3 regions of the Bradyrhizobium sp. SZCCHNR1098 genome follow, and region 2 is predicted to be linked to each of the others. Evidence: predicted binding sites of a transcription regulator. Region 2 holds the regulator's gene; each other region holds the start of a gene.
What was found. Region 2 encodes PhoB, which activates phosphate uptake and scavenging genes when phosphate is short. Its sites were predicted from a motif close to TGTCATNNANCTGTCAT; they were not measured.
Positions count from the first base shown of each region.

Region 1 (7,151 bases), on a different contig from region 2:
ATATCGCCGTCGGGACCAATTCCGCCCTCCACGCGGGTGCCGAGCTTGATCAGCACGCCCGGCGCGTCCGCATCCGGATACGCGACGTCCATGGGCTCATTCGTTTTGAGCTGAGACACGTTGGCGAGGCGGTTCGATGGATAGGCCACGCGGGCTTGGGACGGGGCAGCCTGAGCGGGCGTCGACATCGCGCTCGCGGCCACGGCGCCGGCAGCGGCCACCGTTGCGCCGCTTAGAAATCGGCGCCTGCCGGCGTCGACCATCAGATCGCATTTTTTCATGAGGGCTTCTCCCGGGTGATGCGCGGATCATTGGGCTGATCCGTTCATCTCTGGAGTCCAATTCCCGGGCCAGAAGCGTTGACGCGCTAAGCTCTTGAAGTCTCTAGGACGCACTGCAGCAAGCTGTCCAATTCTCCGAACATCCACAAACGAGATGTTCAGAAAACTGAACGTCTCAGACCGCGTTGATGCCGAAACGGCGCATGCGATCCCACAGCGTGGTTCGCGAGACACCGAGCAGCTTCGCCGCTTCGGCGATCTGCCCGCCCGTATCCTTGAGCGCGCGCTCGATCTCCTGTTGTTCAGCGGCGTCACGCGCCTCGGCGAGCGATCTTCCGGACGGCTGGCTCGCGCTGCGCATCGTCTCGGGAAACAGGTCGACCGGCATAAGCCATGGGCCCGTCGCCAACGCGACCGCCCTGTCGAGCCGATTCCGCAGCTCGCGCACGTTGCCGGGCCAGGGGTGAGCCAGAGCGGCACTTTCGGCGCCGCTACTCAGTCCGCGCAGGTCCGGATTTGCGCTGGCAAGTTCGGTGAAGAAGCGATGCATGAGAAGCTGAATGTCTTCGGGCCGCTCGCGAAGCGGCGGAATCGCGACCGCGACGACGTTGATGCGGTAGTACAGGTCTTCGCGAAATCGCCCCGCAGCGACTTCCGCCGCGAGATCCCGGTTGGTGGCACAAACGACGCGCGCCCGGAACGGGACGATGGCTTCGCCGCCCAGGCGGTAGAAGCGGCGTTCGTCGAGCAGCCGAAGCAGCTTTGCCTGAAGTTGCAGTGGCAGCTCGGCGACCTCGTCGAGAAAGAGGGTCCCGGATTGAGCGCGCTCCGCATACCCGAGGTGCCTGCTGTTGGCGCCCGTGAAGGCGCCTTTCTCGTGTCCGAAGACCTCGCTCTCGAGCAGATTGTCCGGGATGGCGGCGCAATTGACTGCCACGAATGGCCGGGAAGCGGCATCCGAAACGTTGTGGAGGTGGCGTGCGCAGACCTCCTTGCCAGAGCCGGTCTCGCCGGTGAACAGCACGGGCGTATTGCGGCCGGCCATGCGGGCGAGCAGTTCCTCGATGCGGCGCATCTGCTGCGACAGTCCCAATACGCCGTCCGGAACCGCCGGCCTACGGCCGATCAGAGCGCGGGCGCGCGATATCAGATCGTCGAGTTCGAATGGCTTGGTCACGTAGTCGCCCGCGCCGGCCCTGATGAGAGCCACCGCATGGTCGATCTGGCCGTATGCGGTCATGAACAGAAACGGCGGGGCGGCACTTTCGCCGCTCACTTTCCGGAAGATGTCCTCACCCGACATGTCCGGCAAACGGATGTCACAGATGACAAGATCGGGGGCACCTCGCCTCAGGCCCGCGAGAGCTTCCTGGCCGCTGCGCCACCACTCGACCTTGCAGCCTTCCAGCTCCAGGTACTGGTTGAGGGATTCTCCCATGATCGGATCGTCTTCGATCACAGCGATGGACACTGACTCAGGCAACATTGCGCTGCTCCTCCCCCGAGCCATCGGGTATCGCTATGGAGATCGCCGTTCCGCCGCCGGCCGGATGCTCGACTCGGATGGAGCCGCCGACTTCCAGAACGAGACGCCGAATGATCCAAAGGCCAAGGCCGGGCTCTCCGGGCCGCGGCGCGGCATCCGCTTCACGGCTTTCGAGGTAGCTGACCCTATCCTGGTCGAGTCCGGCGCCTTCGTCGCTCACTGTCAGGACTAGGCTGCCGTCCACCAGTCCCGCTTCGAATGCGATACGGCCGGCGGGCGCGCTTGCTTGGCACGCGTTGAGCAGCAGATTAAGCGCGGCCTGACGGACGGCATTCGCTCTGACGGGAATCTCGCCGGGAAGCTCGTTCGCCCACGACAGCGAAAGGTTTCTGCGATCGAGCTCGGGACCGATCAGAAGACGCAGATCCTCGATGTCGCTTGGCTTGAGCGGACGCATCGCGGTGTCGACACGGTGGGTCACCAATGCGGACCTCACGACGTCGCGGATGCCCGCGAGCCCCCGCTCGAGAAGAGAGAGTGCACGCTCCCGAACCCCGAGCTGATGGCCATGTCGCCGAAGCGTCTCGATCGCGTTGAACATGCCTCCCAGGGGATTGTTGATTTCGTGGGCCATCCCGGAGGCAAGACGGCCGAGGCTAGTGAGGCGTTGCTCTTCCGCGACGCGAGCAGCCAGCGCCTCACGCTCGTTCCATGATCGCACCATCATGTTGTAGTGTCTGAATAGGCGACCGAACTCCGAACTGGGCGGTCCGACATCCTCATCTGCGATGCACAGCAGTTCGCCGGACTGCCCCCGCCTGAAATGCGTGGTCAAGAGCTGCACCGGTCGCAGCATTCTGCGCACTGCGATGAAGCCGACCGCCGCGACCAGCATAGTGATGGCGATATTGGTCGCGACCAACGTCCAGAGCACGTCCCGCCGCTCCTTGAATCGAGCGCCGACGTCGAATTGGGTGTAGATCACCCCGATGCGACGCCCCTGATCGAGCAGCACGCGGCGGACGCCGGCACGCTCGGCCTGCTCGTCAAGCCAGCTATCGTTTGCGTCCGCAAACCGATCGACGATCGACTTCGGCACGGGTGCAAAGGCCGGCACGGTACGGGGATCGAAGGAAGCCAGGACGATGCCGTCGGGTTCCGCCACCACCGTCTCGAGAATTGTCAAGCCGCGGTACAGTGAACGAGCGCGGTCGAGATTGTCGAACGTCTCCCAGGCGTCCCCACGGATCACCCCAGGCATCACCGACGACGAAAGCCCGTCCAGGTAGGCGGCGGTCAATTCCCGGAAATGGCGATCCTGGGTTTCGGCGAGCCTCTTGAGCACCTGATCTGTGAGCACCACCCCGATGGCGACCATGAGCAGCGCCACAAGCGCAGGGACCTTGATCACGACCGGCAGATTCGATCTCAGGTCGAAGCGAGCGCTCATCCGAGGCTCCGAACATAGTTCATCTTCGCCCCAATCGTGTCGAACAGGGATGGATCGCTTCTCGTGAAACCGTCGAGATGCAGCATCTGCAGCACCCGACGGGCTTCTGGATCGGAGGACATCCCGACGAATGCGGCGGCCAGGTCATCGACCGAAAGCCCGCTCGGGCGGTTCTTTCCGCACGCCACCGGCGGAAATCCTAGCCATTCCGATTGTCGCAACACGCGAGTTGGAGCCGTCAAATCGGGCTCTACGATGCTGAGGACTTCCCACACGTAGCCATCGACGGATCCGCTATCCGCCAGCCCGGAGGCGACTGCGCGGACGACATTGCGATGACCATAGGTGAAGAAGTGATGCCTGAAGAAATCCTCCGGCTTGGTGTGCATATCGGTCAGAAGGGCGCGAGTGACGAGGAAGCCGGAATTGCTGTCGGGATCGGAGAACGCGTGCGTGTCGCCTTTCAGATCGGGAAAGGACTCGGCCTTACGGCGGGCATCGACGATCACGTAGGACTGGTACAGCGGCCGGCCATTCCACACCGGGACCGCGACAAGTTCGAGCTGCTCGCGGAACTGAACGTAGGGATAGCCGCAGATCCAGGCCGCATCGATTTGTCCGTTCACCAGAAGAAGCGTGATTTCCTGGTAAGTTCGGCGCGTGAGGATCTGGACTTCCCTGCTCCAAATGCGCTCAAGATAAGAGCGAAGTGTCGCCAACAGCTCCAGGTCGGAAGTCAGAAGCACGGGCGTGAGCCCAATCTGCACCGGCCGCGGATCAGCCGCTACGGCGCGTCTGCCCTTAAGAGCAATCGTACTCGCCGCTAGTCCGGATAGGACTGCGCGCCTCGTGACTCGCGTTCTATTCGCATGTGATGCAGGGGCCTGCCTTTGACGCAAACCCATGGCGATCCCTCCTAGAGCATCGTCGCCCCTTTTTTCTTAGAGAGTATCGAATGGCGTCTGGCACGGCAACGAATATGACAGGCATGTGACGATGAGGTATTGAGATAGCTCAAGCAACAGCTCACCGGCGCGCGTCTCAAGGACCTGCGGGAGCTCAGCGCCACTCTGTGGTTGACAGAGTACTATAATATCCATAAGTCTAGAAATATGGATAATGAAGAAGCGGTCTTGGCGCTCGCCGCGCTCGCTCAGCCCACTCGGCTGAACGCATTTCGTATTCTGGCAAGTCATGAGCCGGAGGGTCTGTCGGCCGGAGAGCTTGCTCGCGCCCTGGAAGTCCCCCAGAACACGCTCTCGGCGCACCTTTCGATCCTTTCCCGGGCGGACCTGGTCACCTCGGAGCGCCACAGCCGGTCGATCATCTATCGCGCGAATCTTGCCGAATTCCAGAAGGTGGCGCTGTTTCTGCTGCAGGACTGCTGCGGCGGCCGGCCGGAAGTCTGCGCACCATTGATTGAAAGCCTTGCGCCTTGCTGTCCTCCGAAAAAGAAAAGGGAGCGAAGCCGTGTCTGATCACCTCTACAACGTTCTCTTCCTCTGCACCGGCAACTCTGCCCGTTCAATCATGGCGGAATCGATCTTGCGAAAGGATGCCGGCGGCCGCTTCCGGGCGTTCTCGGCAGGCAGCACGCCGAAGGGCGCGGTCAACCCGCTGGCGCTACGCACTCTCCAAAGCCTGGACTATCCGACCGACGGCTTGCGCTCGAAGAGCTGGCTCGAGTTCGCCGCCCCCGATGCACCCGTCATGGATTTCGTCTTCACGGTCTGCGACAACGCCGCCGGTGAGACCTGTCCGGTGTGGCCTGGACAGCCGATGACCGCTCACTGGGGCATCGAGGATCCCGCCGCAGTCGAAGGTACTGATCTCCAGAAAGAGGCGGCATTCGTGACCGCCTTCCGGTACCTGAAGAATCGCATCGGTACCTTCACCAATCTTCCTCTGCGCAGCATCGACAAACTGTCGCTCGGCACCAAGTTGCGCGAGATCGGCCGGTCGGAAGGCGCGAGTTCATCCCGCAACGACGTGGCCTGACACATGAGCATCTTCGAACGTTACCTCACACTTTGGGTTGCCCTCTGCATCGTCGCCGGCGTCGTGCTCGGCCACTTCATGCCTAGCTTCTTCGGAGTGATTGCAGCCGCGGAAGTGGCCAAGGTCAATTTGCCAGTGGCAGTCCTGATCTGGCTGATGATCGTGCCGATGCTGCTGAAGATCGACTTCGGTGCTTTGAGCCAGGTCCGAGAGCACTGGCGCGGCGTGGGGGTTACCCTGTTCATCAATTGGGCCGTCAAACCGTTCTCGATGGCGCTTCTCGGCTCCTTCTTCATCGGCAACGTGTTCGCGCCGATGCTGCCGTCCGCGCAGATCCCATCCTACATCGCGGGTCTGATCCTGCTCGCAGCCGCTCCTTGCACCGCGATGGTGTTCGTCTGGTCGAACCTGTGCGAAGGAGAGCCGCACTACACGCTCAGCCAGGTCGCATTGAATGACGTGATCATGGTCTTCCTGTTCGCGCCGCTGGTGGGGCTTCTGCTCGGTGTAGCCTCCATCAGCGTTCCCTGGGCGACGCTTCTGCTCTCGGTCGTCCTGTACATCGTTGTGCCGGTCGTCGTAGCGCAGGCCTGGAGGACGTCCCTTCTCGCCGCTGGCGGTGGTGCCTTCGAGCGGACCATGCGGAGGCTGCAGCCATTGTCGCTTGTTGCTCTGCTGGCGACGCTAGTTCTGCTGTTCGGTTTCCAAGGTGAGCAGATCGTCAAGCAGCCGGTCGTGATTGCGATCCTCGCCGTGCCGATTCTGATCCAGGTCTATCTCAACGCCGGTCTCGCCTACTGGCTGAGCCGGCGCTTCGGCGTCGCCTGGTGCGTCGCTGCACCTGCGGCGCTGATCGGCGCCAGCAACTTTTTCGAGCTCGCGGTTGCTGCTGCCATCAGCCTGTTCGGACTAGACTCCGGAGCTGCGCTTGCGACCGTGGTGGGCGTGCTGGTCGAAGTGCCCGTGATGCTGTCGGTGGTCCGCATCGTGAAGGCGACTCGCGGCTGGTATGAATCCGGAGCGAATGCGGCCAAGCCCGCGATGGAGGCTCACAGATGACCATTACGATCTACCACAATTCAGATTGCGGTACGTCCCGCAACACGCTCGCGATGATCCGGCAGAGCGGCATCGAGCCTGAGATCATCGAGTACCTCAAGACGCCGCCGTCGCGCGATAAGCTCCAGGAGCTCATCACCACCATGGGAATTCCGGTTCGCGACCTGTTGCGCGAGAAGGGAACGCCCTACAAAGAACTCGGCCTCGGTGATCCGAAGTGGACCGACGACGAACTGCTGGATTTCATGATCGCACACCCGATCCTGATCAATCGCCCGATCGTCGTCACGCCGAAGGGCGTCCGGTTGTGCAGACCGTCGGAAGCGGTCATCGACCTCCTTAACGGCCCGTTCGGGCGGTTCGTCAAGGAGGATGGCGAGGTCATCGAGCCCAGATGAGCCGGTACAACGACCGCATTAGATCGCTCGGTCGAAGGCGATGCCGGGCGCAGTGTCCGACGGCTTAATCGCTAGAGGGCGGGCCTCAGGCGTGCCCAGAACACACCATCGATACCTATTTTGTTGTTGCCTCGTAGCCCGTTGGTCACTCCCATCCGTTGATCCATCGCAACAGAGGAGCTCGCGGCGTTGCTATTGAATCTCCGCAGGTATCCCATCGCAAAGCGATGCAACGATGCGGTCATTTTGAACGCAATGCTCGTCGCACCCATCGGACTGACGGCAATTGCATGACTGCAGCGTCTGCAGGACAGCTTATTATGTCTCACTTTCGCGCGCTGAACGCCCCGACGCCGTATCTGTTTTTCACCGGGAAGGGTGGTGTCGGTAAGACGTCGCTTGCATGTGCCACCGCTGTTGGCCTCGCCGACCGTGGACTACGCGTTCTTCTCGTCAGTACCGACCCGGCGTCGAACCTG
Region 1 covers NZ_JAUEXY010000004.1:284,637-291,787, reverse strand. The annotation lists gene QX135_RS11725 (arsenate reductase (azurin) small subunit) at 1-281, opposite strand, end outside; gene QX135_RS11720 (sigma-54 dependent transcriptional regulator) at 457-1,767, opposite strand; gene QX135_RS11715 (HAMP domain-containing sensor histidine kinase) at 1,757-3,217, opposite strand; gene QX135_RS11710 (PhnD/SsuA/transferrin family substrate-binding protein) at 3,214-3,963, opposite strand; gene QX135_RS11705 (metalloregulator ArsR/SmtB family transcription factor) at 4,330-4,695, shown strand; gene QX135_RS11700 (arsenate reductase ArsC) at 4,688-5,215, shown strand; gene arsB (ACR3 family arsenite efflux transporter) at 5,219-6,274, shown strand; gene arsC (arsenate reductase (glutaredoxin)) at 6,271-6,672, shown strand; gene arsA (arsenical pump-driving ATPase) at 6,993-7,151, shown strand, end outside.
Region 1: the regulator PhoB is predicted to act here: its motif matches at 4,197-4,213, upstream of QX135_RS11710 (PhnD/SsuA/transferrin family substrate-binding protein).

Region 2 (7,151 bases):
ACGTCCTTCATTGCGATGCTGATCGCCATTCCGGTCGGTCTGGGCATTGCGATCTTCCTCACCGAGCTGTGCCCGCAATGGCTGCGCCGTCCGATCGGACTTGCCATCGAGCTGCTCGCCGGCATTCCCTCGATCATCTACGGCATGTGGGGCTTCTTCGTGCTGGGCCCGTTCCTGGCCTATACGTTCCAGCCGTTTATGATCAATCTCTGCGCCGGCATCCCCGTGCTGCAGGACATCTTCGCCGGTCCGCCGTCCTATCTCAGCCTGTTCAACGCCTCGCTGATCCTGGCGATCATGGTGCTGCCGTTCATCACCTCGATCTCGGTCGACGTGTTCAAGACCGTCCCGCCGGTGCTGAAGGAAGCCGCCTACGGGGTCGGCTGCACCACCTGGGAGGTCGTGCGCAGCGTCGTCATTCCCTACACCCGCGTCGGCGTCATCGGCGGCGTCATGCTGGCGCTGGGCCGTGCGCTCGGCGAAACGATGGCGGTGACCTTCATCATCGGCAACTCGTTCCGGATCTCATCCTCGATCTTCGCGCCGGGCACCACGATCTCGGCCGCGATCGCCTCCGAATTCCAGGAGAGCGACGGGCTGCACCAGTCGAGCCTGATCCTGCTCGGTCTGCTGCTGTTCGTGCTCACCTTCTTCGTGCTGGCGAGCGCGCGCCTGATGCTCATGCGGCTCGAAGCCAAGGCGGGAAAATAAGCCATGTCCAGCGCTGATACGCTTACACTCGATGCGCCGGTCAATCCGATCTATGCGCGCCGGCGCCGCAGGGACATCGTGATCCGCGGCCTCTGCGTCGCCGCCGCGATGTTCGGCGTCACCTGGCTGGCGCTGATCCTGTTCACGCTGTTCTATAACGGACTCGCCGGCCTCAGCCTGCAGGTTTTTGCCGCCGACACGCCGCCGCCCGGCTCCAGCGAAGGCGGCCTGCGCAACGCCATCGTCGGCTCCTTGATCATGACGATCATCGGCGTCGGCATCGGCGCGCCGCTCGGCCTGTTCGCCGGCACCTATCTCGCCGAATACGGCCGCAACGACCGCCTGACCTCGGTGATCCGCTTCATCAACGACATCCTGCTGTCGGCGCCCTCGATCATCATCGGCCTGTTCATCTACGGCGCGGTGGTGGTGCCGATGGGCGGCTTCTCCGCGCTTGCGGGCTCGCTGGCGCTGGCGGTCATCGTCATACCCGTGGTGCTGCGCACCACCGAGGACATGCTGCTGCTGGTGCCCAACCCGCTGCGCGAGGCGGCCTCGGCGCTCGGCCTGCCGCGCTCGCTGGTGATCCGCCGCATCGCCTATCGGGCGGCGCGGTCGGGCCTCATCACCGGCGTGCTGCTTGCCACCGCCCGCGTCGCCGGCGAGACCGCGCCTCTGCTATTCACCGCGCTGTCGAACCAGTTCTGGAGCCTCAACCTTTCCAAGACGATGGCGAACCTGCCCGTCACCATCAACAATTTCGTCCAGAGCCCTTATGCCTACTGGAAACAACTGGCCTGGAGCGGAGCCCTTCTCATCACTCTGGCCGTGCTCGCCCTGAACATCGGTGCACGCATTCTCGGCGCCGAGAGGAACACCAAATGACCGAACTGTCCGTCTCCGTCAGTCAGCCCAATCACGCTCTTCACGGCAAGGCGCTTCCGGATGCGCCGGCCAAGGTGACTGCGCGCAACCTCAACTTCTACTACGGCGACCATCACGCGCTGAAGAACATCAACCTGTCGCTGGGCACCAACCGCGTCACCGCGTTCATCGGCCCGTCCGGCTGCGGCAAGTCCACGCTGCTGCGCGTCTTCAACCGGATGTACGATCTCTATCCGGGCCAGCGGGCGACCGGGCAGCTGATGCTCGACAACACCAACATCCTCGATCCCAAGCTCGATCTGAATCTGCTGCGCGCCCGGGTCGGCATGGTGTTCCAGAAGCCGACGCCGTTCCCGATGACGATCTACGAGAACATCGCCTTCGGCATCCGCCTCTATGAGAAGATATCGAAGTCGGAGATGGACGACCGGGTCGAGAAGGCGCTGCGCGGCGGCGCGCTGTGGAACGAGGTCAAGGACAAGCTCAACGCCTCGGGCCTGTCGCTGTCAGGCGGCCAGCAGCAGCGCCTGTGCATCGCGCGCACGGTCGCGGTCCGTCCCGAGGTGATCCTGTTCGACGAGCCGTGCTCGGCGCTCGATCCGATCTCGACCGCCAAGGTCGAGGAGCTGATCCAGGAACTCGCCGAAAACTATACGATCGCCATCGTGACGCATAACATGCAGCAGGCGGCGCGCGTCTCCGACAAGACCGCCTTCATGTATCTCGGCGAACTGATCGAGTTCGACGACACCAGCAAGATCTTCACCTCGCCGAGCGATCGGCGGACCCAGGATTACATCACCGGCCGGTTCGGCTGACGCCGACGACATTGTCTTCAGGAGATCATCATGGCCAGTGAACATACCGCCAAGGCGTTCGACAGCGATCTGCAGGACCTCACCCGTCTGGTATCGGAGATGGGCGGCCTCGCGGAGCGGCTGATCGTCGATTCCGTCGATGCGCTGGTGCGGCGCGACATCGCGCTCGGCCAGAAGGTGGTCGCCACCGACGCCGAGGTCGACAAGCTGCAGCGCATCATCGAGGAGCGCGCCGTGCTCACGATCGCCCGTCGCCAGCCGATGGCGGTCGACCTGCGCGAGATCGTCGGCGCGATGCGCGTGGCGACCGATCTGGAGCGCATCGGCGACCTCGCCAAGAACATCGGCAAGCGCGTCGCGGCGCTGGAGAGCGACTTCCATCCGCTGAAGCTGATCCGCGGCCTCGAGCACATGACCGATCTGGTGCAGTCGCAGGTCAAGACGGTGCTGGACGCCTATGCTGCGCATGACCTGCCGGCGGCGATGACGGTGTGGAAGGGCGACGAGGAAGTCGACGCCATCTGCACCTCGCTGTTCCGCGAGCTCCTGACCTACATGATGGAGGATCCGCGCAACATCTCGTTCTGCATCCACCTGATGTTCTGCGCCAAGAACATCGAGCGCATCGGCGATCACGCGACCAACATCGCCGAGACTGTATTCTATATGATCGAAGGCCAGCAGATCATGGACAAGCGCCCGAAGGGCGACATGACGAGCTTCGCGACGACGATTCCCGGTAACTAAGAGAGACGGTTCAGACATGGGCGCCCGAATTCTGGTGGTGGAGGACGAGGAGGCGCTGACGACGCTGCTGCGCTACAACCTCGAGGCCGAAGGCTACGAGGTCGAGACCGTGGCGCGCGGCGACGAGGCCGACACGCGGCTGAAGGAGCGCGTTCCGGATCTCGTCGTGCTCGACTGGATGCTGCCGGGCCTCTCCGGCATCGAGCTGTGCCGCCGCCTGCGCGCGCGGACCGAGACCCGGCAACTGCCGATCATCATGCTGACGGCGCGCGGCGAGGAGAGCGAGCGCGTGCGCGGACTCGCCACTGGCGCCGACGACTACATCGTCAAGCCGTTCTCGGTGCCGGAGCTCCTGGCGCGCGTGAAAGGCCTGCTGCGGCGGGCGAGCCCGGAGCGGCTGGCAACCGTGCTGTCCTATGGCGACATCGAGCTCGACCGCGAGAAACGCCGCGTGGCGCGCTCGGGGCGGCCGATCGATCTCGGCCCGACCGAATACCGCCTGCTCGAATTCTTCCTCGAGCACCCCGGCCGCGTGTTCAGCCGCGAACAGCTGCTCGACAGCGTCTGGGGCCGCGACATCTACATCGACGAGCGCACCGTCGACGTCCATATCGGCCGCCTGCGCAAGCTGCTCAATCCCGGTCGCGAGCAGGACCCGATCCGCACCGTGCGCGGCGCCGGTTATGCGCTCGATGATCGCTTCGCCAAGAGCGAGCAGGTGTAAGGGCGATGGGCGTGAGGATGAAGAAGGTGTGAGGCGCGAGCGGGCCCGATTGAGGAGATCGCGGTCCGCTTTCCGCCACGCCGCCGCCGTCTTGATCGTGTCTGCTTCGTGGCCCGTCACGATGTTTCGGTCCCAGCGGACGCCCTTGATCAAGACCATCATCATATCTCTTGTCATGCTGCTCGGCAGCTTGGCGGGCGCCCCGGCCGCCGAGCTCGAAGACGCGGTCGCGGCGGCAGGCAACGGGCAGCATGCGGCGGCGATGCGACGGCTGCTGCCGCTGGCCGCCAAGGGCGATGCGCGGGCGCAGTTCGACGTCGGCTTCATGCACGCCTTCGGCTGGGGCGTGCCGCGTAATCCGAGCGAGGCGCTGGCCTGGTACCGCAAGGCCGCCGATCAGGGGCTCGCCGTCGCGCAACACTATCTCGGCATCGCCTACGTCAACGGCGAGGGTGTTGCCTCCAACTACGGCGAAGCCAGTCGCTGGTTCAGCCGCGCGGCGGCGCAGGGCTTCGCCCAGTCGCAATACATGCTCGGCCTGATGCTGCTCGACGGCCGTGGCGCAAAGCAGGACGTCGTGCAGGGCTATGCCTGGCTGGTGATGGCGGGCCGTAGCGGCGTGCGATCGGCCGGCCGCGACGTGCAGCGGGTCAGGTTGACCGAGCCGCAGCGCGTCCAGGCCCAGAGCGCCATTGCGTCCTGGCAGCCGAAACCGGAATCGGCGGATGCGGGCATTGCCACTCCGCGTCCGGAGCAACTGCTCGGGCTCGATCGCCACATCGGCGAGGTCGTCGATCCCACCTCCTGGCCGGCGTCGTCGATCGGCGTCGTCACCGTCGCGCAATACTCGAGCGGCGGCTGGTGCACCGGCACGCTGGTCGCGCCGCGCGTCGTGCTCACCGCCGCGCATTGCGTCTTCAACGGCGTGGCGCAGGTCAGCCCCGGCAACGTCCGCTTCCTGGCCGGCATGAACCGTGGCACGCCGGCGGCATCGTCGGTCGCCGACAAGCTGATCGTGGCGCCCGATTTCGTTCCGACCCGGCACGACAGATGGTCGCTCGACCGCTCGCCCGCCGATTGGGCGCTGATTGTGCTGAAGGACGCGCTGCCGTCGAAGCCGGTCGCGGTCAAGGCGCTGACCCGCGAGGAATTGCAGGCTGCGACGACGGCCGGCACCATCTCCGAGATCGGCTACGGCCAGGAGCGGCGCTATTCGCCGACCGGCCAGCGCAATTGCAGCGCCGGCATGACCGGGGATGCCCGGCTGCTGACAGTGCATTGCCTGGCCAATTTCGGCTATTCGGGCTCGCCGATCCTGGCCGAGGTCGGCGGGGAGCCGGCCGTGGTCGGCATCTTCTCGGCGTTCCACGAGGAGACCCGGCTGATGTTCGCCGCCCCCGCGAGCCGCTTCGAGGCGGTCGTGCGGCGCGAGATCGCGGCACAGAGTGCCTCGGCGCGGTGAGGGAAGGAGCGAGAGAGACGAGGTCCCGCCGCTGGTCATGATCTGTGCGTGACTGGATAGCGGGTTGCCAAGCGAGAGGGCGGTCCGGGAAGCGCCACCCAGGTTTTCCTGCAGCTTTCGCCTGCAGCGGGGCCTTACCGAACTGGCCTGGCTCTTGCTATAGTCCGAGTATGACGATTGTTCCAATTGATCATCCTCGGGCCGCGCGGCTGCTGTGGTGGCGGTCGCAGCCCGGCCGCAACGTTGCGCTCGTCGGCGGGCTGGTCGCGGCCAACGCGCTCGCCTGGGCCTGGGCATTCGCGCTCTACGCCGACCGGCCCGCCATCGTCGGCACCGCGATGCTGGCTTGGCTGCTCGGACTGCGCCATGCGGTCGATGCGGATCACATCGCGGCGATCGACAACGTCGTGCGGAAGCTGGTGCAGGACGGTAACCCTCCGCGCGCCGCCGGCCTCTATTTTGCGCTCGGCCATTCCAGCGTCGTCGTCATCGCCACCATCGTCGTGAGCCTCATCGCCGGCGCCGACCTCCTGGATGAAGAGAGTGCGATCAGGGCGATCGGCGGCGTCATCGGCACGTCGGTGTCGGCCGGCTTCCTGCTGCTTATCGCGTTGGCGAACCTCATTCTGTTCGTGAACCTCTGGCGCCGCGCCGCACAGCCGCAGTCCGAGATGGAAACAGCCGGAAACAGCGGACGGGGCATCCTCATCCGCCTGCTGCGCCCCGTGCTCCGCCTGGTGGGACGCGCCTGGCACATGTATCCGCTCGGCTTCCTGTTCGGTCTCGGCTTCGACACCGCGAGCGAGATCGGGCTTCTCAGCCTGTCGGCGACCGAGGCTGCGCGCGGCGCGAGCCTCGTCCATGTGCTGGTATTCCCGGCGCTGTTCGCGGCTGCGATGGCCACCGTCGACACCGCCGACAGCATGCTGATGGTCGGCGCCTATCGCTGGGCGCTGACCGATCCCGCACGCAAGCTGCGCTATAACCTCGTGATCACCGGCGCATCCGTTGCGATCGCGCTGGTGATCGGCAGCTTCGAGGCGTTCACGCTGTTGGCGCCGCGGCTTGGCCTGACGGGGGGATGGGCTGACGTCGCCACCGCGCTGGGCGACGGTGTCGCCAATCTCGGAATCGTCGCGATCGGCCTGTTCGGACTGGTCTGGGCGGTCGCCATGCTGCTCGGTCGCAGTCAGCGCGGTTCCGAGGCGACGCCCGGCGAAGCGCTTGCCAGCGTTCGTGCGGGGGCGCTAAACCCGCCGGCGATACGAAGCGGAACGCATAAGACGGGCTAGGAGCGGGGCCTCATGATGGTCGGCTCGGAGGGAACGATCAGGATGCTGTGGCTGCAGGGCGCGAGCTGCGGCGGCTGCACCATGTCGATCCTGGAAAGCGGTGCGTCCGGCTGGTTCGACGAATTGCGCCAATCCGGCATCGATCTGGTATGGCATCCCTCCGTCAGCGAGCAGACAGGGGACGAGGTCGTGGAGCTGTTGGAGGCGATCCGCGACGGCCGCGAGCGGCTCGATCTGCTGGTGCTCGAAGGCTCGGTGGCGCGAGGCCCCGGTCTGACCGGCCGCTTCAACATGCTCGCCGGCACCAACCGCTCGATCTATCACTGGCTGCTCGATCTGGCGCCGCTGGCCGACTACGTCGTCGCCGTCGGCAGTTGCGCCGCCTATGGCGGCATTCCCGCGGCTGGCATCAATCCGACCGATGCGGTCGGACTGCAGTTCGAGGGCAGCGATATCGGCGGCGCGCTTGGCGCGGCCTTCCGCTCGAAACGCGGGCTGCCGGTGATCAACGT
Region 2 covers NZ_JAUEXY010000011.1:198,892-206,042, reverse strand. The annotation lists gene pstC (phosphate ABC transporter permease subunit PstC) at 1-711, shown strand, start outside; gene pstA (phosphate ABC transporter permease PstA) at 715-1,596, shown strand; gene pstB (phosphate ABC transporter ATP-binding protein PstB) at 1,593-2,414, shown strand; gene phoU (phosphate signaling complex protein PhoU) at 2,445-3,161, shown strand; gene phoB (phosphate regulon transcriptional regulator PhoB) at 3,178-3,885, shown strand; gene QX135_RS23350 (trypsin-like serine protease) at 4,031-5,347, shown strand; gene QX135_RS23345 (HoxN/HupN/NixA family nickel/cobalt transporter) at 5,518-6,639, shown strand; gene QX135_RS23340 (HupU protein) at 6,655-7,151, shown strand, end outside.

Region 3 (7,151 bases), on a different contig from region 2:
GGCTCGATCTCGGCGGCCTGTGGCAGACCGAGAGCGGCGCCTTCATGCCGGCCGGGTCGGCGATCGCCTGGTGGCTGATCGCCACTGTCGGCTTCTCCTCGGGCTATTTCATCGCCAACATCATGCACAGCGCGGTGTCGGGCGAGATCCCGCAGCGGATGCGCAACTTTCTGGTCGTGGTCGGCGTACTGATGCTGGCCGGCATCGGCCAGGCGATCTCCGGCCCGAGCCCGGTGCCGTCGGCCTCAGGGGTGCTGGCCGGCCTCGCCGCGCTCTGCCTCGGCGCCCTGATGGCGTTCTGCGGCGCCAATTTCGCGTTGCGCAAGAGCTGACGCGCGGCATCCGGATGCGACGACGCCGCGCGGGATGTCCGCGCGGCGTTTTGTCTCATCGACTGATGACGCGATCAGCTTGCGGCGCGCAGGTTGACGCCGCTCTCGGCGAGCTTGGTCAGCTTCATGTCGGTCGCCTTCTCCTCGTCGAGCGTCTTCTGCAGCACGGCGGCGCAGTCGCTGCGGCCGAGCTGCTTGGCCCAGGCGATCAGGCTGCCGTAGCGCGTGATCTCGTAGTGCTCGGCCGCCTGGGCGGCGTTGATCAGCGCTGCGTCCAGCACGGCCTTGTCGGCGACCTCGCCCGCGACCTCCTCGGCCTCCTCGATGATGCCGTCGATCGCCGGACAGTCGACCGCCTTGGCCGCGATGCCGTGCATCTTGAACACCTGCTCGAGACGCGTCACATGCGTCTTCGTCTCATCGAGATGGGTCAGAAAACCCTGCTTGAGCTTCCGATCCGTCGCCTTGTCCGCCATCTTTGGCAGCGCTTTGACGAGCTGGTTCTCGGCGTAATAGATGTCCTGCAGCTGATGAACGAACAGATCGTTCATCGTCTTGATGTCCTTGGTGAACAGTCCCATTTGCCTCATGTCCTCTTGGTTCGGGAACATGGCAGGTCCCTCCCCGACCGATCGTCGCCATGTTCGCTGTGCCCGCGGGGCGCTAACCGGCGGCCACGGCGGTTGTTCCGGCGCAACCGGCCCTGCCGGCCGGAACCGGTCGCAGAGGGCCAGGTTTGCTCGTGAACCGCGCGCGTAACCAATTGGACCGAACTGAGGCGGCCGCCAGCCATGTGACTGAAGTGTGACAGACCCGCGCCGCATGGGTCGGAGCTGAGCTGTGTCAAGGACTGCACAAGGCGCGCATTTTAGCATAAGGAACAGGCTGTCACGAATTGCCCGCCTCCATCGACCAATGGTTTCGCCTCTTTTCCAAAAACTAGTACCGCCCCGCCGGGAGGATGAATGCAGCGCCTGCTGACCACGCTCTCGCGTGGCTTCAAGAAATGGATCGGCTGGAAGCGGCTGGGGATTGCAGCGAGCCTTGCGATCATCGCCTTCGCGATCACGACGCTCGTGCGCACGCTCAAGGGCGTCGATGCCGGCGTCATCCTGACGGCGCTCACCGAAATCCCGCTCGGTCACATCGCGCTCGCGGCCTTGTGTGTGATCGGCGCGTTCTGCACGCTGACCTTCTATGACTATTTTGCACTGCGAACGATTGGCAAGAAACACGTCCCCTATCGCATCGCAGCGATGAGCGCCTTCACCAGCTATTCGATCGGCCACAACATCGGCGCCACCGTCTTCACCGGGGGCGCGATCCGGTTCCGGATCTATTCGGACTACGGCCTGTCCGCGATCGACGTCGCCAAGATCTGCTTCCTGTCGGGCCTGACCTTCTGGCTCGGCAACCTGTTCGTGCTCGGCATCGGCATGACCCTGCATCCGGCGGCCGCCACCGCGATGGACCAGTTGCCCCCGGCGATGAACCAGTTGATCGCGATCGGCATCCTCGGCGCGATCTTCGCCTATCTCGGCTGGCTGACCGCCGGCAAGAACCGCCGGCAGCTCGGCCAGAACGGCTGGAAGGTGGTGCTGCCTTCCGCGCAGCTCACGCTGGTGCAGATCCTGATCGGCGTCGTCGACCTCGGCTTCTGCGCGCTGGCGATGTACCTGCTCGTCCCCGCCGATCCTCCGATCGACTTCCTGTCGCTGTCGGTGGTGTTCATCCTCGCCACCCTGCTCGGCTTTGCCAGCCATGCGCCTGGCAGCATCGGCGTGTTCGATGCCGCCATGCTGGTGGCGCTGCCGCAGTTCGGCCGCGAGCAGCTCTTGGCCACCCTGCTCGTCTTCCGCGTGCTCTATTTCGTGATCCCCTTCGCCATCGCGATCTCGATCATGGGCATCAGGGAGCTCTGGATGAACGTCGTCAAGCCGTGGCAGGAGCGGCGCCGGCTGAACGCCGCCTGCGAGGACGAGGTCGCCGCCAAGCGCGCCGCCGCCACGGCCCCTGCCGCGGTTCCCCAGCGCATCAAGCGCCACTCCCAGCGCTGAGCAGCAATTCTCTCGCGGACGGCGCGACGGTTCGACCCTCGACCGGTTGAACTCGCGTGCGGTCCTCTTATTTCCGCCCCATCGCTGACGTGAATCCTTGCGCATGACCCGAATGCCCCCTCGTCCGCTGCTCGCCGCCTGCGTCCTGGCCAGCCTGCTCGCCCCTCTCGCCGCCACCGAGGCGGCCGCGCAGTTCGGCGCAGCGCCGCTGCAGATCAGCTGGGAGGTGCGCAACCGCTTCCGTCTCTTCCGCGAGGAGCGCGACTTCCTGCTGCATACCGAGAGCACGCGCGACCGCTCCATCCTCGCCGCCGAGCAGGCGCTGGGAGTGCAGAGCGACGGCCGCGGCTGGGCCCGCAACGTCGTCAACCGGCTCTGCATCGACCTCGCCGGCCGCGTCAACGAGCCGTGCACGCGCGACAACGTCAAGGAAAGCTATCTCACACCCCTCGACCATCCGGTCACCGTGCGCCTGACCGGCCCGGTGCCGGTCGGCGCCACCTGTGCCTGGTCGTTCGACGACGGCGACGGGCCGCAGACCTCGACCTTCGACTGCGCCGAGCCGGTCAATTTGCGCGTCCGCTACGGCCGCCAGACCGTGGCATCCGTCGATATCGCCAGTCCCGAAGGCACGCGGCAGGTCTCGACCGGAATCCAGGTCCGCGACGTCCTGATCGCCGGCCTCGGCGACAGCATCGCCTCCGGCGAGGGCAATCCGGACCGCCCGATCGCGCTCGCCGACGACGGCTTCTGCTTCCGCTCCTATCTCGGCGGCCCGACCGCGCAATATTATCGGCCGAGCCGCGCCGGCTTCAAAGGCGGCCGCGCCTGCGAGGCGCCGGACACGCTACAGAACTGGCAGAAATACAGCGCGGTCTGGCTCAACGCTGCCTGCCACCGCTCGCTCTACAGCTACCAGACCCGCACGGCGCTGGCGCTCGCGGTGCGCTATCCGCACGTCGCGGTCACCTACCTGCCGCTCGCCTGCACCGGCGCCACCATCGCCGACGGCCTGTTCGGCAGCCAGCGCGCGCGCGAATGCACGCCCGGCCGCTCGGTCGCGACCTGCGCCGGCGGCGTCAACGGCCAGCTCGGCGAACTCCGCGAGGCGCTGACCGCGGCCAAGCGCCGCCAGCCGGACCGCAAGCTCGACCTGATTCTGCTGTCGATCGGCGCCAACGACATCAACTTCTCCGGCCTCGTCGCCGACGTCATCGTCGACACGCCGACCGAGCGCACCCTGTTCAAGCGCTCCGGCGTGATCGGCTCGGTGGAGGAATCGCGCAGCGAGCTGGCGAGCGACCTGCCGCAGGGCTTTGCCAAGCTGCGCGAGGCGCTGAAGCCGCTGGTCGGCGACCTCTCGCACGTCATCTACACCTCCTACGGCAATCCGGCGCTGAGCCGTGCCGGCACGCCCTGCCCCGGCGGCCCGGCCGGCTTCGAGGTCCACCCGTCGTTCAACGCCAATCCGCAGCGGCTCGCCAAGGTCGCGGGCTTCGTCGAGAACGAGTTCCTGCCGTCGCTGCGCGGGCTGGCGCAATGCACCGCGGGAGTTCTGTGCCGCGATCCGCAGGCCGACCGCATGACCTTCGTCGATGCTCATCAGGCCGCGTTTGCCGATCACGGCTTCTGCGCCCGCTCGACGCAGGATCCGCCGTTCGACCGCGAATGCTTTTCGGCCGACGGCGCCAGCTTCGATCCGAACATCGTCAGCGCCGCCAACGAGCCGCTGCTGTGCGGCCGCGGCGCCAGCGAATATCGCCCCTATTTGCCGCGCGCGCGCTGGATCCGCGACGCCAATGACAGCTACTTCTCGGCGATGACCTATCCGCAAGGGCTGCCCGCGGCGATGCAGCCTTCCGACATCCACGATGCGAGCTGGGGCGTGCTCTCGGCCGTCTACGGCGGCGCCGTGCATCCGACCGCCGAGGGCCACGCCGCCATGGCCGATGCCGCGTTTCCGGCCGCAGCAGAGGTGCTCAACCTCGATGCGGCCGAGCCCAACGTCACGAGCCAGCCGCTGCCGCCGGCGGGAGTCGTCAGGCAATAGCGGCCCCGGCATCAGGTCGCCGGGAACGTCTCGGCTGCGGCCTCCCCGCGGGTGCCGCAATGGTACGCTGCGCGCTTCAGACTTGCGAACAAACCACCGACGATCATTTCGTTTACAACTCTAAACTGTGCTATTCAGACTATTTGTTGATCCGGCAATTTAGCAGCTTCGCTCAAATGGAGCTGACGAATGCCCACGGTGGGAGCTACAGCAAGCCCAGCCGATCTTAGAGTTCAATTATCCGGAACAAAAGGACATGAAGTTTCGATTGGTTTTCGAAGGCGAGATCCCGCCGCGACAGCAAACCTCAGCTGACATAGTACATGGCATTAGACTTTCTTTGGCTCCGCAATTGCGAGCTCTTTGGACGTTCCTCCCTCTTGCTGAGGAATCCCGCGAGTGGTTGAAGCATCCAGACGAAAATGAAAAAAGCTATGCAATCTTCGAACAGAGAGGCAACACGATCTTCGCTCCGATCGTATCCAAACGTAACGATCTACAGTGTGAACTGGAAGTTCTCTTTCTTCGCCGTCAATCACCAGGTCAATTGATTGGAGACGGAGGAGACATCGACAATCGTTTGAAGACTCTGCTCGATGCTCTGTCCGTACCTCCTCCGGCTCAATCTGGACGCTTCTCGGTCATGGGCCCGTCCGATTTGGTATTCTGTTTACTTCAGGACGACGCTCTAGTTACGAGACTTTCTGTCGAAACCGACCGACTACTACGCCCCACTGCCAGCCAGTACGATCTTGTTGCGATTATTCAGGTCTACATCAGAGCTTCCCGGGTTACTTTCGGGACTATCGGTCTAATGGGCTAAGATGATTTTGTAAGACCGCGAGCAATCGGACCCAGGAGTCTCGGCCGTGATTTCGGGTACGGAGGATAAAGAAGACGACCAGACGATAGAGCACGGTCGCGAGCACTCATATCCGGCAGCGGAGGTGCGTGCTCGCGTCGAGCACGCCACCGACTGTGATAGAAGATGATTCGCCCGACGGGCACGACGTCGGGTCCCAATAGCGAGCGGCGGACGCTGATCGCACCGAAAAGGCCTGCGCGCAAAAACGAAATTCGCCTGCCATTGCAGGTCGATCATTCCGTCCGGCCCCTCGGGACAAAATCTTCTGTTTCTTTTTTACAGAAATCGTGTTCTCTAGACGCATCCCGTGCTCATGAGAGGGGCGGTTCGCGGTCGTCACGAACGTGGAGTGCGGGACGCGGTGGGCGCCACCGGTCGCAGCGTGATCCGATCATGCCGACGAACGAGCGGCGGCGCACGGTGAAGTCGTAGGGTCCTGGCATCCCGATGCTGATGCCAAGCGAGCGTTGGTGATGATCCGCTCGTGACGGGGGCAAGACAGCCGGTCCCCGGGGAGAGGACGTATAAGCCGTCAAACATCGCGCAGGGAATGCCGGTTGATCGGCTTTACCTGTGGTTCCTGCCGCCTGCATTTTTTTAGCAGGCGGGCCATGGGTGAGGCCCTCACCCGGCATTCCCTGCGCCCTCTCGCTCGAGAGGGTCGCGTTCAGCTTGAAAACTCGGACGCCATGCGCCGCGAGATCACGATGGTGTGTCGCTTAACAACGACCACCAAGCTGCAGTTCGGCGGCGAACTACTTAGTCGGCGCCGGCTTCTTCATCATCGGCGGCGGCGCCTGCTTGGTCGCGGGGCCGGTTGCCGTGGTCGCCTGGGCCGGCAGATATTTGGCGAGGATCGCGGGGTCGATCTGGGCCATGTTGGTATCTGGAAGACGGGTCCAGGTCTCGTCCTTGCCAAACAGCGAGATGCCGAGATAGCCGTGCAGGATCAGCGTCTGCCCGTCCGGACTGACCCGCATATTGGCCTTCCAGATGTTGCCGTCGCGCGGATTGAGCACGTTGCCGCCTTCGTATTTCAGGCCCTCGCGCTTCATGTCGCGCACGAAGGAGATACCGAGCACCGGCGCATTCTTGCGGTCATCGCTGCACTTCGAACAGACCTCGTTCGGATTGTCGCCGGGGCGCGGAAACGTCTTGGCGATCACGCCCTCGAACACGCCGTCGTGGTCGATGAAGAGGAACCAGCCGACGGGCCTGCCATCCTCGACCTTCTGCCACAGACCGGCCGCGGTCGGCTCAGCCGCGAGCGCAGGCCGCGTCAGCAGAGCACCGGCAACGACGAGCGCGCCGATCGCGAGCTTCGTCACACCAGGCGCCAGCCGAAGTCGGGGAAACGCATTGCGCATCATCATCTCACCTTGACCAAGTCACAAAATGAATGGCCGCACAGTACGGCCGTTTCGTGCATCGTTCCAGCCCATAACAGGTCTGGCGCGCCGGTGAAACCGGCACGCGCAGGAAACATTTCTTCACATTTGAGTTGGTCCGGCGGCGCCGGGTTCCACGCTTCCGAGCAATTAGTTGACGCCGAGCTTCTTCTGCAGGCTCGACGACGACGTCGTGTACTGGAACACCAGCCGCTTCTCCGGATACACGTAGCGGTGCGCCTTCTGCGCCATCAGCGCGCCCTCGTGGAAGCCGCACAGGATCAGCTTGATCTTGCCGGGATAGGTATTGACGTCGCCGATCGCGAAGATGCCGGGCACCGAGGTCTCGAACGCCGAGGTCTCGACCGGAATGAGATTGTGCTCGAGCGCGATGCCCCACTCGGCAACGGGGCCGAGCTTCATCGTCAGGCCGAAGAACGGCAGCATCATCTCGCACGG
Region 3 covers NZ_JAUEXY010000008.1:290,073-297,223, forward strand. The annotation lists gene QX135_RS19195 (hypothetical protein) at 1-332, shown strand, start outside; gene QX135_RS19200 (ferritin-like domain-containing protein) at 407-913, opposite strand; gene QX135_RS19205 (YbhN family protein) at 1,298-2,389, shown strand; gene QX135_RS19210 (hypothetical protein) at 2,493-4,439, shown strand; gene QX135_RS19215 (hypothetical protein) at 4,696-5,262, shown strand; gene QX135_RS19220 (DUF2147 domain-containing protein) at 6,060-6,671, opposite strand; gene QX135_RS19225 (NAD(P)/FAD-dependent oxidoreductase) at 6,843-7,151, opposite strand, start outside.
Region 3: the regulator PhoB is predicted to act here: its motif matches at 1,126-1,142, upstream of QX135_RS19205 (YbhN family protein).